DNA from 4 places in the Lysinibacillus sp. NPDC093197 genome. Region 2 is predicted to be linked to each of the others. Evidence: riboswitches for the same ligand, from Rfam matches in the RefSeq annotation. Region 2 holds a riboswitch; each other region holds the start of a gene.
The links. Region 2 has a riboswitch for cobalamin ahead of ACIP9G_RS03505 ((2Fe-2S) ferredoxin domain-containing protein). Riboswitches for the same ligand answer to the same signal wherever they lie in the genome.

Region 1 (3,732 bases), 330 kb from region 2:
CCAACGACTAATTGAAAAACATCTATTTGAACGAGAGCATCACGGTGTTTTAACAGGCTCCCCAGTGACAGATGTATGCTTCACCCTTTTGACGGGACGTGCTCATATCAAGCATACAGAGGGTGGCGATTTTCGCGAAGCAACTTTCCGTGCACTTCGACAAGGGCTGGAGCAAGCCGAAAATATATTGCTTGAACCATATTATCGCTTTAAATTGAAAGCATCGAATGATTTTATCGGTCGTATGATGAACGATATCCAGCAAGCAGATGGGACTTTTGATGACCCTCTATTAACAGAGGAACAAGTAACATTAACAGGACGTGTTCCTGTTGCAACATTTATGCATTATAGTACTACTTTCGCTGCTTATACAAACGGCAAAGGGTCAATATCGTTACAATTTGATGGCTATGATAAATGCCATAATAGTGAAGAAATAATTGCGCAAATCAATTACAATAAACAGGCAGATCCCGACTATACATCATCAAGTATTTTTTGTGCGAAAGGAAAGGGCTATTCAGTTCCTTGGTATGAGGCAAAAGAAGCCATGCATTGCTTGTAATTATCCGAGAAACCGCATTTTCCAAAGCATAACAGCGATTGGGGGATGATTTATCGGTTATTTAGCAAGTTTTATTGCCGATTTGAATGGTTTTATCGGCGATTCAGCGACTTTTATCGGCGATTCAGCTAGTTTTTATGGCGATTTCAAAAGTTATCCATAAAAAATGACAGAAGGCATCGAAAACATCTCGATGCCTTTTATATTAATCTTATAAAGCTTTTTTCGCTTTCGCAACAAAGTTATTCGCTGATTCCACAATTACGTAACCATTACTATTCGAAAAATCAACAAGAACCGAACCTGGTTTACTCTTTAAAATTTGTAATTGCTCAATTAATTGAAGCAATAATTGATGACCATTGCCTCTTGGATGCCAATTTAAATGATAGTCATTTAATTCTTTCACACTTTGAAGAAATTGAGCGTATTCACACTCTACATACTTTATTAAATGTACTATTTTATTACTATCTTGATTTGTATGAACGACTAACGACAACTCTTCTAAATAGGTGTGATAGAAACGCATAACCATCGAGCATAGTAAATCATTGACTCTTGCAGCACTTAAGATGGGCTTTGGCTCTAAATCAAGCCTATCTAAATTTGGTTTAGCTCGAATCGAATCAATACGTGTTATTAAATGATACGGCTCACCATTTACCTCATATACGATTGGATTTGTTGGCATGTACATCATAAAGGCATTCTTTTTTGTTTTCAGCTCATCCGCTACACTTGCTTTAGCAAAAAGGCACCCTTCATATACCTCATTTTGAATCCAAATGATGCCTTTGTTATAGAAAATTTGATTAAATAAACGTTCGTTCCGAATAAGTCCTGTTGCTAAAAACTGATCAACAAGTGCTTCAATGACCATTCTCGTTTTTGGCTGCTTGGCAACTTCAATGCGCGGCAGTTTACAAATCTTCATATCTCCATATTGCTTTTCCTGTGTTGTACAAACATGAATTTTCGTCATACGTGCACCTCTTTTCGTACATATTTTCAAAACAAATGTTTCGATTACATAAAAAGACGGATTTCCTGCTAAATAAGAGGAAATCCGTCGTTACGGCTAATCATTATCATTCATCCAGTAACATCAAACATTGCACCAATGGGAGAGATTTGGCTCGATGCCGTATCCCTTTATATCCTTTGGTTTTTATCGTTTGACGTACTGTGACGAACAGAACATTCTGTTTTGTCAACATGCCACCTCCTATTCCTCGTAGGTTATTGGTGTGTACTTGTAACAGGCAGGTCTCCTGACTTATGGTCATCGCTTCTTTTCACCTTCCCATCATTTGACAGTGGTATTTGAAAAGACGCTCACATTTACAGTTGCGGGACAGTGTCGGACTTGCACCGACTTCCCTTTTCAGTAAATTGCACGCAATTTACACCTATTACTACACGCTATTCAGTTGTAATAAAATGTATAGTATCGCTAGTATACTATTAAATCACATTGTAAAGTAATGGAATTTCAATGTCAATGAACAGTACAAGGTATCTATTTGGACTTACAGATTAATATAGTTTTGAGTACATTCGTAAAAAAGATATTTTTCCATCCAAATCAAAGCTAATTATTTTCAAATATCATTCACTTTCCATCGCTTGAAATAGCTTTTGAGCATAGCTATCGGTGAAATTAAATGCACCTTGTTCCTTGTACTGTTCATCGACAATTTCGCCAGCTTTCATTACATAAATCCGTTCACTTAAATATGAAACTGCTTTTAAATCATGAGAAATAAATAAAATAGCCATGTTTCTTTCTTTATTTAACGAAATTAATAAATCGATAATTTCCCGCTGAATTAGACGATCTAGGCTAGAAACAATTTCATCACATACTATCAATTTCGGTTCAACTAGAATAGAGCGTAATAAATTTACTCTTTGCTTCTCCCCACCACTAAGTTCAGAGGGCAGAGATTGTAATACATCGTTTGATAACTTGACCTTCTCAAGCATCGTTTGTAAATAGGTGTCCGTCACGAATTTTTGATGCTGCAATGGCTCCCTTAATAGTTCCTTAACCGTCCACATAGGGTTTAAAGCATTACTAGCATTTTGGAATATAATTTGGCACTTTTCATAAAAGGACTTCCGATTGTTCTTTGTGATTTGTTGATTTTGAAAAATTACGGTCCCTTTATCAGGTGATTCTAGCTGCATAATGACTTTGGCTAAAGTACTTTTACCGCTTCCACTTTCTCCTACAAGTCCGACGATTTCGCCTTCTCCTACAGTAAGGTTTATATTTGCTAACACTTGCTGCCCTGTTCGATAGCTTTTATTTACGTTTTCTACCCGAAGCAACTAAAACACCTCCTAAAAATGATTTGTGACAAGCCGTTTTGTATACGGATGTTTTGGTTGCTCAAAAATTTCTGTCGCTTGCCCCTTCTCGACAATCTCTCCATTTTTCATCACAACAATCGTATCCGCTAGTGAAACTGCAACCCCTAAATCATGGGTAATCAATATAATAGTTGTTCCCAGTTGAGCATGTAGATTTTTTAGTAATGTAATAAAGTGTTGTTGATGCAACATATCTAGTGCAGAAGTTGGTTCATCAGCTATCAAAATGTCTGGCTTATTATACAATGCACAGGCAAGCATACAACGTTGCAGCATACCCCCTGACAACTCAAATGGATAGCAATCTAATACATCTTCGGTCAAATTTAATTCCTTTAAGATAGCGGTCATTTTTGGCAGAAACATCTCTTTCTCCTCGCCCATTCGTAAGGCAGTAAACATATACAATTGTTGTTTCATTTTTTGGGTAGGAGAAAAGCTATTTGTAGCATCTTGAAAAATAGTAAAGATATGCTTTGTCCGTAACAGTAACCTATCTTTTTTTGACATCGCCATTATATTTTTCCCATTAAAGTACACTGCCCCTGTCGTCTCAGCTTGTGGCGGGAGCATTCCTAAAATAGCTGATACGGTTGTGCTTTTCCCACTCCCACTTTCACCAATAACTGCTGTAATTTGGCCTTTTGGCACAGTTAACGAGATATTGTGGATGAGATTTTTATCGTTCACTCGAACAGTTAAATTGTCGATTTTAAACATGTGATCGTTCTCCTCCTTGTTTGAAAGTGCTCCCGATTGCTTGCACACATAATATCGTCACAAAA
Region 2 (3,732 bases):
CCTCCTTTGCTGAGAAAACACGTAGTGCCTTTAATTCGCTCACATTGTATTTTTTTAAGAAATTCATAACGATAACTGTTAAAATTCCTTCACTAATTGCTAGAGGGATTTGTGTTAAAGCAAAAATACCTGCAAATTTTGTGAATGAAGCCATAAAGCCTCCTACTTCAGAAGGGAAAGCCAATGCTAATTGAACTGAAGTGACAACATATGTACCTAAGTCCCCAAGCATCGTGCAAAAAAGACAGCAATAGAGAATGATAGACCGATTTTTTGAGAACCTTTAAAGACATAATACGCAATAATTGGTCCTACAATCGCCATAGAGAAAGCATTTGCACCTAAAGTGGTAATACCACCATGTGCTAAAAGTAATGATTGGAATAATAAAACGATTGTTCCAATCACACTCATGGCTAATGGTCCAAAAAGAACTGTACCAAGGCCAACACCAGTAGGATGTGAGCAACTTCCTGTTACTGATGGAATTTTCAGTGCCGATAAGACGAATGCGAATGCACCTGATAAGCCTAATATCATTTTCGTTTCAGGATTTTCGTCAATTGTTTTACGAATAGAACGTAATCCTAAAATAATAAATGGAATCGAAATAACCCACCAAAAAATCGCCCATTCAATCGGCAAAAATCCTTCCATGATATGCATGGCAAACGCTCGTTTTGGTACTAGTAAAAGAGCCACTAAGAAATAACTAAGTTTCCAAAAAGAAAATTTCAAAACCTTTCCTCCTCAACAGTAATTTTCGAATGTAGCGTGCGCAATAAAAAAAGCACTTCTCCGTTTCGGAAAAAGTGCATAGCTGAAAAAGCAAATAGAACTGTCATTTGCCAAGCCGCACACCTCTCCTCGTAGGTTGAAACGATCACGATTTTCTCGGCAGGTCTCCTGGCTTTAGTTCAACATTTTATAGGCCTTCCCGTCCTATGGACAGTGACATTTTCTATAAAATTCCCTAGTACAGTGGCGGGACCGCGCCGGACTTGAACCGGCTTCCCTTTTAAGCGAAATGTATACACTTCGCACCGAAAAAAGATGAAGTTGTGAGTTTTCACGAAGAAGTGTAACATGTTTTTCCAATCATAAGCTATCCTTTTTTTTGTAAAAAATTTTTTATAAAATAACAATCTAGAAAATTCAGATAAATGTCAGAGAAAATCTATCAATTTTAATGAAATATTTGTTGAAATTTTATTAAAAATCTAATAAATAAAAAAGAAATGTTGAAAAGTATAAAAATGATAGGCTATGATAGAAACAGTTTTATATTCGTTTTATTAACATTTCATTTTAAAATTTAAATATAAATCCATCATTAAGTGCTCGATATACTTCGAGATAATAGGGAAATCGGTGTAAATCCGATACAGCCCCCGCTACTGTAATAGCTGATGAAATCGCAATGCCACTGAAAACTTGGGAAGGCGCGAAAGTAAGAGGAAGCTTAAGTCAGGAAACCTGCTTAGTTGATGATATGCAAACTTTTCGGAGGGAGAAGTGAAGCGAGAGCGGATACGTGTATATTCGTTTTTATTTTGGCTTCTATAAAACCTTTACTCTTCGATATCGAGTAAAGGTTTTTTCTTTTTCCTAAAAGTAGAATGAGGGGAGAAAAGCAATGACAACTTGGAATTTAGAGGGCATGAAAACCCATCTTTTTATTTGTAATGGTAGTAGTTGCATGAAAAAAGAAGCTGAGGAAATTACGCTCGCAATACGAGACGAAATAGAGAAATTAGCACTCGATAAGGAAATACATACGACAAGAACGCGTTGTAATGGCAGATGTAAAGATGCTTGTGTTGTGATCGCGTACCCACAGGGAAATTGGTATCGTGTACCAACAGTTGAGCATGGTAGAACACTTGTAAAAGATTTAAACCATGATTCTTTACACAGCGAGCATGTTTTTACACTGACAGAAGGTACGTTGCAACGTACCCCACAAACAACAGCCATTAAAGGCATCGACAAGGTGAAAGAGGGGTAAAAAATGGCGCAAAAAGGAAAGATTTTTGTTGTAGGCTTTGGACCTGGAGATTTCAAGCATATTACGACACGTGCTGTAGAGGCATTACAACAAAGTGAATTTATTATCGGTTATAAAACGTATGTTGAGCTCATTCAAGATTTAGTAAGTGCGAAGTCGATTGTTAGTACTGGTATGACAGAAGAAGTGTCACGAGCACAAGAAGCGGTACGTCAAGCGGAGGCTGGAAATATCGTTTCTGTTATTTCGAGTGGTGACTCAGGCGTATATGGGATGGCTGGACTTGTATATGAAGTACTAATTGAGCTTGGGTGGACGGAAGCAACAGGTGTTGAAGTCGAAATTGTGCCAGGAATTTCTGCTATTAATTCGTGTGCAAGTTTGCTAGGCGCACCGATTATGCATGATTCTTGCACGATTAGTTTAAGCGATCATTTAACACCTTGGAATTTAATTGCAAAGCGTGTGGAAGCTGCGGCGATGGCCGATTTTGTCATTGCGTTATATAACCCAAAAAGTGGTCGCCGTACACGTCAAATTGTAGAAGCACAACGGATTTTACTAGAATATCGATCACCGGATACACCTGTAGGACTTGTGAAAAGTGCCTACCGTGATCGTCAGGAAATAACGATGACGACTTTAGCAGAGATGCTCGAGCATGATATCGGCATGTTAACTACAGTTATTATTGGAAATTCATCGACATTTTTCTATGACAATAAAATGATTACACCGCGTGGCTATCAGCGCAAATATACACTTGGAGAAGAAAAACAGCCTTTACGTCCACACCAGCGTTTAAGAGAAGAAAATGAGCCGTGGGCAATGAACCAAGAAACAGGTACTGCAAGTCATGACTTTGCTGCAGATCCAAATGCAGGACGTCTGAAAAGTAGTATTGCGATAGCACCTGCGCCTGTATCGGTACAAGAAAAATCATCTCTAGAAATGGCAGCAACTGCACTAGCCATGGTGAAAGGAACAACTGTCACAAAGGCTACAACGAAGTTAGTTCAGCAAAAAATGGAGTCGATTTTTGAACTTGCTGTTAGTCCTGGGGTAGCGAATAAATTTTTCACTCCACAGCAAATGATGACGTTAGCTGAAGTTGTGGGAGATGAAGGCACGATGGAATATACACCTGACCATCAAATTCATTTAAAAATTCCAACGACAGAGCCAGAAATTATTACTGAAAAGTTAAGAGAAGTAGGCTTTTTACTCGCACCAATTGGGGATGTGCTGTCATTAAAGGCTTGTGACTTCTGTTATGGCGAGAAGGCAGATTCAATTCCATATGCAGAGGAGATTCAAGCAAAGCTTGGTGGGTTGTCGTTGCCTAAAACGCTGAACATTGGCTTTAATGGCTGTGGCATGGCGTGTTATCGTGCAGTATTTGACGATATAGGTATCGTCTACCGGAAAAGTAAATTTGATGTTTTTATCGGTGCGAAACCAGTAGGGCGTACTGCACATGCAGCACAGCCAGTTGTAGAGGGACTAGAGCCAGAACAGCTTATTCCGCTTATTACAGACATTATTGAGGAATATAAGGCAAATGCACATCCAAATGAACGCTTATTTAAGTACTTCAAACGGGTGAAAAAAATATTGCATTTTACGTATCAAGATATGTCGTCAAAAATAAAAGTAGAGCCAGCTCCGTGCGGCGACTAGTGAGGAGATAAAAGATGAAAGCAATTTTATTTGTTGGCCATGGT
Region 3 (3,732 bases), on a different contig from region 2:
TTTGGTCAGAAATTATACTTGTTTCTTGTACTTGTAGAATTTCTGTACATAGGTTTGACATTTTTACACGGCCTATATTTTTAAGTGGATGTACATCGTTGACATTATCATCAAAAATTTCGAAAGGATAGCCTGATTCAAATTGGGCTTTTTTCACTTCTGTATAAAGTCGACGAGCATTCAAGCGTTTAATTTTACGGATATTCGGGTTATCTAGTAACTCGTAATACATCTCAGTAATTGAGATTTCAGACATCCGTTTACCATATTCTTTATAAATATCATATGGGCTAAACAACACAATATCTTTATCACGTTTCATAAGTTCAAAGAAAATACTTGGAATAATAATACCTGTTGATAGTGTTGCTAGACGGATTTTATCATCCGCATTTGGCTTTTTCGATGAAATAAAATTTTCTATATCTGCGTGGAAAATATTTAGATAGACAACGCCAGAGCCGTTTCGTTGTCCAAGCTGATTCGAATAGCTAAAAGAATTTTCTAAAAGTTTAGCAACTGGGATAACACCACTTGCACGATTTAAAATTTCTTTAATTGGATCACCTAATGGACGTAAATCTGTTAAGTTTACCCCCACTCCACCTCCAAGGCGAGATAGCTCCAAACAATAACCAATATTTTCAGCAATACTATTCATTGAATCGTCCATTGATAGTTTAAAGCAGCTTACTAATTCGCCACGCGCTTTTTTCCCACTGTTTAATGCAGTTGGCGTTGCTGGTTGGTACGCTTCCATCATTGCCTCAACAGAACGTTCTGCTAACACAGTGTTCCCTTGTGCTAAATATAAAGCGATGATAACAATACGATCTTCATATTTTTCTAAAATTTCTTCTCCGTCACGACTTTTCATTGCGTAGCTATCATAAAATTTACTCGCACTCATAAATGAAGGGAAACGGAAATTGTAATCGTATGCTTTTTTGTATAGATGTTTAATAAAATCTATATCATACATGTCGATAAATTGTTTCTCATAGTAACCCTCATCGACTAAATAGCGAATTTTTTCTTCAATATCAATAAAATAACGTAGACGCACATTTACATATTCTAAAAAATAACGGCGTGTTGCTTCACGGTCCTTTTCAAGCTCTAATTGACCTGTCGTGCTATAGCGATTAAGCACCTCATTATTAAGCTTTAAATATGTTTTCATCCCTTCACCCTCGTTTCATAAAACATTTGTATTACTTCATAATCAGCCTGATATCCCCGTAAATCTAATTTACATACTAACGGGACCTTATAGGCTTCTGCAATTTTCTCACCAGCTCCGCCAAACACATGATGTCCAAAATTACTATTACCACTAACAGCTACTCCCTTGCAAAATTCCTTGTTTTGCTCTAAAAAGCGGGCTACTTTTGCAGGAATATCACCTAAGCCGTCTGTGTATGTAATTAAAAGATAGGGCTCAGTCAACAATAATCCATCATAAATTTCAATTGACTCACCATCTAATTTAGTAACAATACTTCGCACATTACCTGTACGACTGGCATAAACGATCATATTGCAATCATCTCAATTTGAGAAACAATTTCTTTGACATCTCCTATAAATGTGTCATTTACTTCAAGAACAGGCACACTTAAAAAACCTGCGTCCATAATTTTTTGTTTTGCTTGTTCGTCATGATCAATATTCACAATTTCTGCCTCAAGTCCTGCACGTTGTAATTCCGATTTGACCCAAAGACATTTTGGGCATATAGTTTTAGTATAAAGTTTCATTTTAAATTCCCTCTTTTCATAATATAAAAAGGCTATCTCTCGGGAGAGACAGCCTAAGTTAGAAACGTAAAAAAGCCAAAGAATAGTCACGTCCCCATTTCTTATTCCCCGAAGAAAGGTTGATTTGTTTTATGATAGGCAGGTCTCCTGGCTTTGCTTCATTCTCTGATATCCTTCCCATACCAACGCACAGTGGATTAAATCATCGTCAGCTTAACAGTTGCGGGGACAGCGTCGGATATACCGAACTTCCCTATTAAACTACATATAGTAGTACCTACATAAAACGAACACAATATATTGTTATTGAACACAATTAAGTGTACCATCCTTCAAGTAAAAAGTAAATCCAGAAAAGTGAATTCTTTATAGTGTAACTTTTCATTATATTCTTTAGGAAGAACAAACTGTTAATAAATGAAAACGACTAGCTAGTTAAGCATAATAAACAACATAGTTAGTAGTTCCAAAGAATTATAGCTTGATTTATAGAGATTATTCATAGAATCTCAAGGAATTATTATGCTACCTACTGCAGCCTATATTAAACTGAAGATTATATTTAATATACTTCTTAATATAAGTTTATATCTGTTAAACCATTTTAGCCACTATCGTAAGCCCTATTACTTTTTAGAAAAAAGATTTTAAAATGAACCTGCCGTATGTTCGATTTCATTTTTAATCATTTTGTAGCGATCAAACCTGTCTTTGTTGTTTTGCACTCGTTTGCTTTTCTAATTAAAAACAAATAGCCATCTGACATCAATGAAATCTCGACATCAGATGGCAATATAAGTTTTAAGCATGACTACACGTAATGGTACCGACTAGCTCAGTTATGAGCTGGAATAAATGACTCGACAATGGCAGCTAAAGCTTGAATGGTATCATAGCTATCACCTGGAAACTCCGATTTGGCAAATTCTACTTGAAGTTCCTCACATAATCTATGACATTCATATCCGACTTCAAAATAAGACTCAATATCCGCTGAAAGGGAAAGGAGCTCACAAGTGACGATACCTTGAGCACCCTCGCCTTGTAATGAATTAATTTTATCTTTTACATTTGGACCTAGCCAGTCACCTTTCCCATGACCGCTTCGATATGTAATATGCCAGTTATCAATTTGAACTGCTTTTGAAATGGCTTCGGCTAATTCGGAAAACTGACGTACATAGTTTTCGTTTTTTTCGGGATCAATTGGTTGACTATGGACGGTATATAAAACATGCGTCTGTGCTCGTTTTTCAACTGGAATCCATTCAAATGCACGTTGAACACGATCTTTATATACAGCAAGTAATTCATCGTTTAAATGCCAATTTTTCGCATGAATGACCTTAACGTCATGAGAAGCTAATAACGTACTAACTTCATCATGAAACGCTGCAGCACCTGTAGACATAATCGGATTTACAGGTAGCGTAATAAAGGTTGTAATACCATCTTCAAGCATTGTGTCAACAACATCTGGAATATAAGGTTCTGTATGTTTGTATGCATTATATACTTTTACAGGCTGTGTTAAGCGATTCTGTAAAGAATGTTCCAGCCCTTTAGCAATACGCCCCGTATTTGCTGCTAATGGATCAACACCGCCTAATTTTTTAAATTGTGCCGTAACGTTTTCAATCACGTGTGGTGGTGGTGTTTTACCTTTCATTATATGTGTAAAATAAGGTGTTACATCGTCTAAAGATTTCGGTGCGCCATAAGCGTAATAAATTATACCAATCATATTTTAAATCTCCTTTTCTTCATTATAATAAGTTAATTTTTATGGGTGTTGTAGTTGCTGCATATTTCTACCCGAAACATGAGCTTTCATCATTTGCAAGAACTTGAGCACAATTTTACCGGGGTAAAGATTGGATTTCCATCTTGCATATAAATTTCAGCATCAATTTCAAAAATTGTTTGAAACATTTCTTTACATAATACACAATGTGGTGAATCGTCGTAATGT
Region 4 (3,732 bases), on a different contig from region 2:
GAAGAACGTGTTCTGGATGATTTTTTAAAAATTTGGGCCGTAACATACGATGAAAAAACAGTAACTGCAAGGCATGCTCTTCAAGCAATTTGGCAAATTGGGCTTGCTGGACAAGTTCAAAGGGATTTAATTGTTTCGTATTTAGCGAAAAGGTTCCAAACATGTATCGATGAAAAGCAACCATCGCGTATTCGATATGATATTATTGTCTCCTTCAAGAAATTGTTTGATGCTACGAATGATCAAAACTTACTGGATATTGCAAAGAGATTAATAGAAGAAGAGCAGGATATAAAATACAAAAAGAAATATAAAACAGCCATCCGTTAAAATAGCGAGATGGCTATTTTTATGCCCAAGTGTGTTATTTTGAAGAAAGAAAAGTTATTGATTATAATGAAAACAGGAGGATGGATTCAGTTTTTGATAGGTCTTATATACTGACGTAAGCTTTAGTATAAGTGAGAGCCAGAAACTATCTATAAAGAGGAAACACGTAAATCTGCAACTGTATATAGCATAGTAACAGTATAATTTTTGTAAATAAGAAAGGGTCGGGTCGAGAAAATGGGGATTTATAATTATTTAGTGAAAAAGCCAAATGGTGAAATTTTATCAATGGAGACATTTCGTGGAAAGACAATGTTAATCGTCAACACAGCCAACCAATGTGATTTTACATATCAATTTGAAGATTTACAAAAAATGTATAATAAATATGACAAGGAAAATTTCGTTGTTTTAGGTTTCCCATGTAATCAGTTTGGACAGCAGAACCCAGAAGATGGAGTTGAGACAACTCAACTTTGTCAACTTAACTACGGGGTAACTTTCCCGATTTTTGAACTAGTTCAGGTTAATGGAGAAGAGACACATCCGTTATTCAATTATTTAAAGCATGAAGTAGATTTTCGTGAATTCGGAAAGGCGAATATGCAGGAAAAGATGTTAGCTGAGGCTATTATCCAAATTGCACCTAGCTTTTTAGATGGACGTAACATTCGTTGGAACTTTACGAAATTTTTAGTAGATAATCAAGGTCATACAGTTGAGCGCTTTGAACCAACAGATTCACAATTAGATATTGAGCAAGCTATTGAAAAAATTTTATAGCTAGCTATTTTAATCAGAATTTTTAGGCTGGAATAACAAATAGCGGATCACTATGTAGAAATAGTGCTAAGTTTTGTATAAATATATTCGAATATTCCACAATCTCGCAACTACTCTTTCAAATCAATATATGATAAACTGCTAATCAAGTGAATAATTCTTGCAGAATAATGGTGCTAACTTTAGCATAATCGGGAATTCGGTGTAAAACCGAAGCTGTTTCCGCAACTGTAAGTACAAGAATCATAATAAATGCCACTGTCGAAAAGGGGAAGACCCAAGATGGGAAGGTTTTATGATATCGCTACTGCATTGGGTAGTGAGCTGTACGAGCCAGGAGACCGACCTTTATTTAATGTATAAAAACTCTTCGGAAGCTAGGAGGATATACGGCAAATACATAGGCAATGTCGCGTGAGGCGGCACTATATATGCTATTTTCGTCGTTCCCTAGGGAGCGGCGTTTTTTTATGCACCTGTAAAGCAAAATCTGTTCATGAAAGAAAGAAGGGACTAAGTATGAAAAAAGATGCCCGTTATTCTTGCTACCCGTTCATGCGTGAAAAAATATCTACAGTAGATTTTGAGATTCGTACGGATAGTTTAACAACTCATGTCGGTGTAGCATTGACGGCTGTAAAAGCTGAAAAAGTTGAAGTAGTGGCGACAGATTTATTGACTATTTTGCCAATGGCCTACCATGTAAATGGCTCAGTACGTGGCAAATTAGCGGTAACGGAAGAAGATTTGTTATGGCTTAGCGAGCGCTATGATTTTTATGTGGGGCATGTAAAGGAAGAAATCCAAAACTTTGTTTTACCACAAGGTACGGGGGCTGCAACTGCGCTTCATTTATGTCGTAGTGAGGCAAAAAAATCATACCGTGTTCTACATAAAGTTTCTGAGGAAAGAGAAGTACCAGCCATCCTTTTCGATTACTTAGGATTATTAGCTAATGTATTTTTTGTAATGGCTGTATACATGAATCAACAAGCTGGTATTGCTGAAATACCGTTTATAAGCAAATCATATCCGATGAAGAAAAAGAAGGAGAATGTGTAAAGTGAAGAAACTATTTAAATTCCAATGGCTTACAGTGTTAATGTTAGCACTTGTATTGGCAGGTTGCGGCACAGCAAATGAAGCTAAAAAGGACGATACATCGAAAACAGGACAACAAGCTGAGCAAACAGGCTACAAAGTGACAGATGATCGCGATGTAGAAGTAGCATTTGATGCAGTACCAAAAACGGTTGTGTCATTACAACCGAGTAACACTGAAGTTCTATTTGCACTAGGTGTTGGCGATAAAGTAGTTGGGGCAACTGAATATGATACTTACCCAGAAGAAGCAAAAAAAATCGAACGAGTGTCAGATTCTGTAACATTCAATAGCGAGAAAATTGTAGCGCTAAAGCCAGATGTTGTAATTGCTTATTACACAGGTAATGACGAGACACTAGATGCCCTTAAAGGTCTTGAAGATGCAGGCGTGAAAGTATTTGTTATTAAATCAGCCGCATCATTTGAAGATGTTTATGGAGATATTCAACAAATTGCTGAAGTGATGGGTGTTCAAGATAAAGGTGAGCAATTAAACAAAGATATTAAAGCGAAAATTGCGGATGTGCAAGCAAAAGTAAAAACTGTAGAAACACCGAAAAATGTTTATTTAGAAATTAGCCCTAAGCCAGATATTTATACAACAGCAGCTGGTACTTTCCAACAAGAGATTCTTGATGCAGCGAATGTGAACAATGTATTTGGTGATCAAACAGGATGGGTAAAAGTTTCTGAGGAAGATGTTATCGCGAAAAATCCTCAAGTTATTTTAACAACAGTAAACTATGTAGAAGACTCAGTAGGCGAAATTCTTGGGCGTGATGGATGGAATACAATTACTGCTATTCAAGATAAAGCAGTAAATTATATTGATACTGATATTTCCAATCGTCCAGGTCCACGTATTGGTGAAGCTGTTGAGATGGTAGCAAAAGCAGTATATCCCGAATTATTTAAATAAGGATAAATGGTGAAAGCCAACCATTAAAACTTGGGCAAAAGAGATAAAGTGTTAGATTGACTGCGATCAATCTAACACTTTTTTGCTTGTGAATGTTGTTGTCCGCTAAGTACAGGCTTCACGGTCTTCAACCTCCGATATCTTCAAGACAACCGATGATTCATAGACTTTGAATCTCTACTAAAAGGTTTTGTGAATAATTGGTATTATCTTCAGTTGTTCTATAAAATAGAAATATAAATGATTGCTTAAATAAGGGAGGCGTAGTGGATGACACAGTTTGACATGAAGGTTATTCCGTTTGAGGCAGTCTTAAATTTCCGCGATATGGGTGGCTATAAGACGCGAGATGGCAGAGTGGTTAAGAATGGATTGCTATATCGTTCGGCTGCACTAGGTAAGATGACACCGGCGGATAAGGAGCGCTTTGAAGCACTAGGAGTAAAAACAATATTCGATTACCGAGATCAACAAGAGGCTCAAAATAATCCTAATCCCACATTCAAGGGCGCAAAGTATATTCAAATTCCTGCAAAAGGCAACCACGCATTTGAGATGCCGACAAATACCGGCGGCCACAATTTTTATAAGGTTGT

Region 1: linked by a shared signal. The riboswitch ahead of ACIP9G_RS01725 (hypothetical protein) and the one ahead of ACIP9G_RS03505 ((2Fe-2S) ferredoxin domain-containing protein) in region 2 are both predicted to bind cobalamin.
Region 3: linked by a shared signal. The riboswitch ahead of ACIP9G_RS08890 (glutaredoxin family protein) and the one ahead of ACIP9G_RS03505 ((2Fe-2S) ferredoxin domain-containing protein) in region 2 are both predicted to bind cobalamin.
Region 4: linked by a shared signal. The riboswitch ahead of ACIP9G_RS19660 (hypothetical protein) and the one ahead of ACIP9G_RS03505 ((2Fe-2S) ferredoxin domain-containing protein) in region 2 are both predicted to bind cobalamin.

What each region holds. Positions count from the first base shown of each region.
Region 1 is NZ_JBIVOH010000001.1:351,244-354,975, forward strand. Features, by position in the region: gene ACIP9G_RS01720 (GTP-binding protein) at 1-568, shown strand, start outside; gene ACIP9G_RS01725 (hypothetical protein) at 780-1,553, opposite strand; cobalamin riboswitch at 1,816-1,999, opposite strand; gene ACIP9G_RS01730 (ABC transporter ATP-binding protein) at 2,180-2,905, opposite strand; gene ACIP9G_RS01735 (ATP-binding cassette domain-containing protein) at 2,918-3,667, opposite strand; gene ACIP9G_RS01740 (ABC transporter permease) at 3,660-3,732, opposite strand, start outside.
Region 2 is NZ_JBIVOH010000001.1:680,168-683,899, reverse strand. Features, by position in the region: partial or broken gene ACIP9G_RS03510 (energy-coupling factor ABC transporter permease) at 1-657, opposite strand, end outside; cobalamin riboswitch at 880-1,063, opposite strand; cobalamin riboswitch at 1,319-1,498, shown strand; gene ACIP9G_RS03505 ((2Fe-2S) ferredoxin domain-containing protein) at 1,637-2,008, shown strand; gene cobJ (precorrin-3B C(17)-methyltransferase) at 2,012-3,688, shown strand; gene ACIP9G_RS03495 (sirohydrochlorin chelatase) at 3,703-3,732, shown strand, end outside.
Region 3 is NZ_JBIVOH010000002.1:609,845-613,576, forward strand. Features, by position in the region: gene nrdE (class 1b ribonucleoside-diphosphate reductase subunit alpha) at 1-1,183, opposite strand, end outside; gene nrdI (class Ib ribonucleoside-diphosphate reductase assembly flavoprotein NrdI) at 1,180-1,539, opposite strand; gene ACIP9G_RS08890 (glutaredoxin family protein) at 1,536-1,760, opposite strand; cobalamin riboswitch at 1,880-2,056, opposite strand; gene ACIP9G_RS08895 (ferrochelatase) at 2,596-3,504, opposite strand; gene ACIP9G_RS08900 (ABC transporter ATP-binding protein) at 3,594-3,732, opposite strand, start outside.
Region 4 is NZ_JBIVOH010000009.1:97,095-100,826, forward strand. Features, by position in the region: gene ACIP9G_RS19650 (hypothetical protein) at 1-330, shown strand, start outside; gene ACIP9G_RS19655 (glutathione peroxidase) at 568-1,113, shown strand; cobalamin riboswitch at 1,268-1,477, shown strand; gene ACIP9G_RS19660 (hypothetical protein) at 1,633-2,175, shown strand; gene ACIP9G_RS19665 (ABC transporter substrate-binding protein) at 2,177-3,136, shown strand; gene ACIP9G_RS19670 (tyrosine-protein phosphatase) at 3,407-3,732, shown strand, end outside.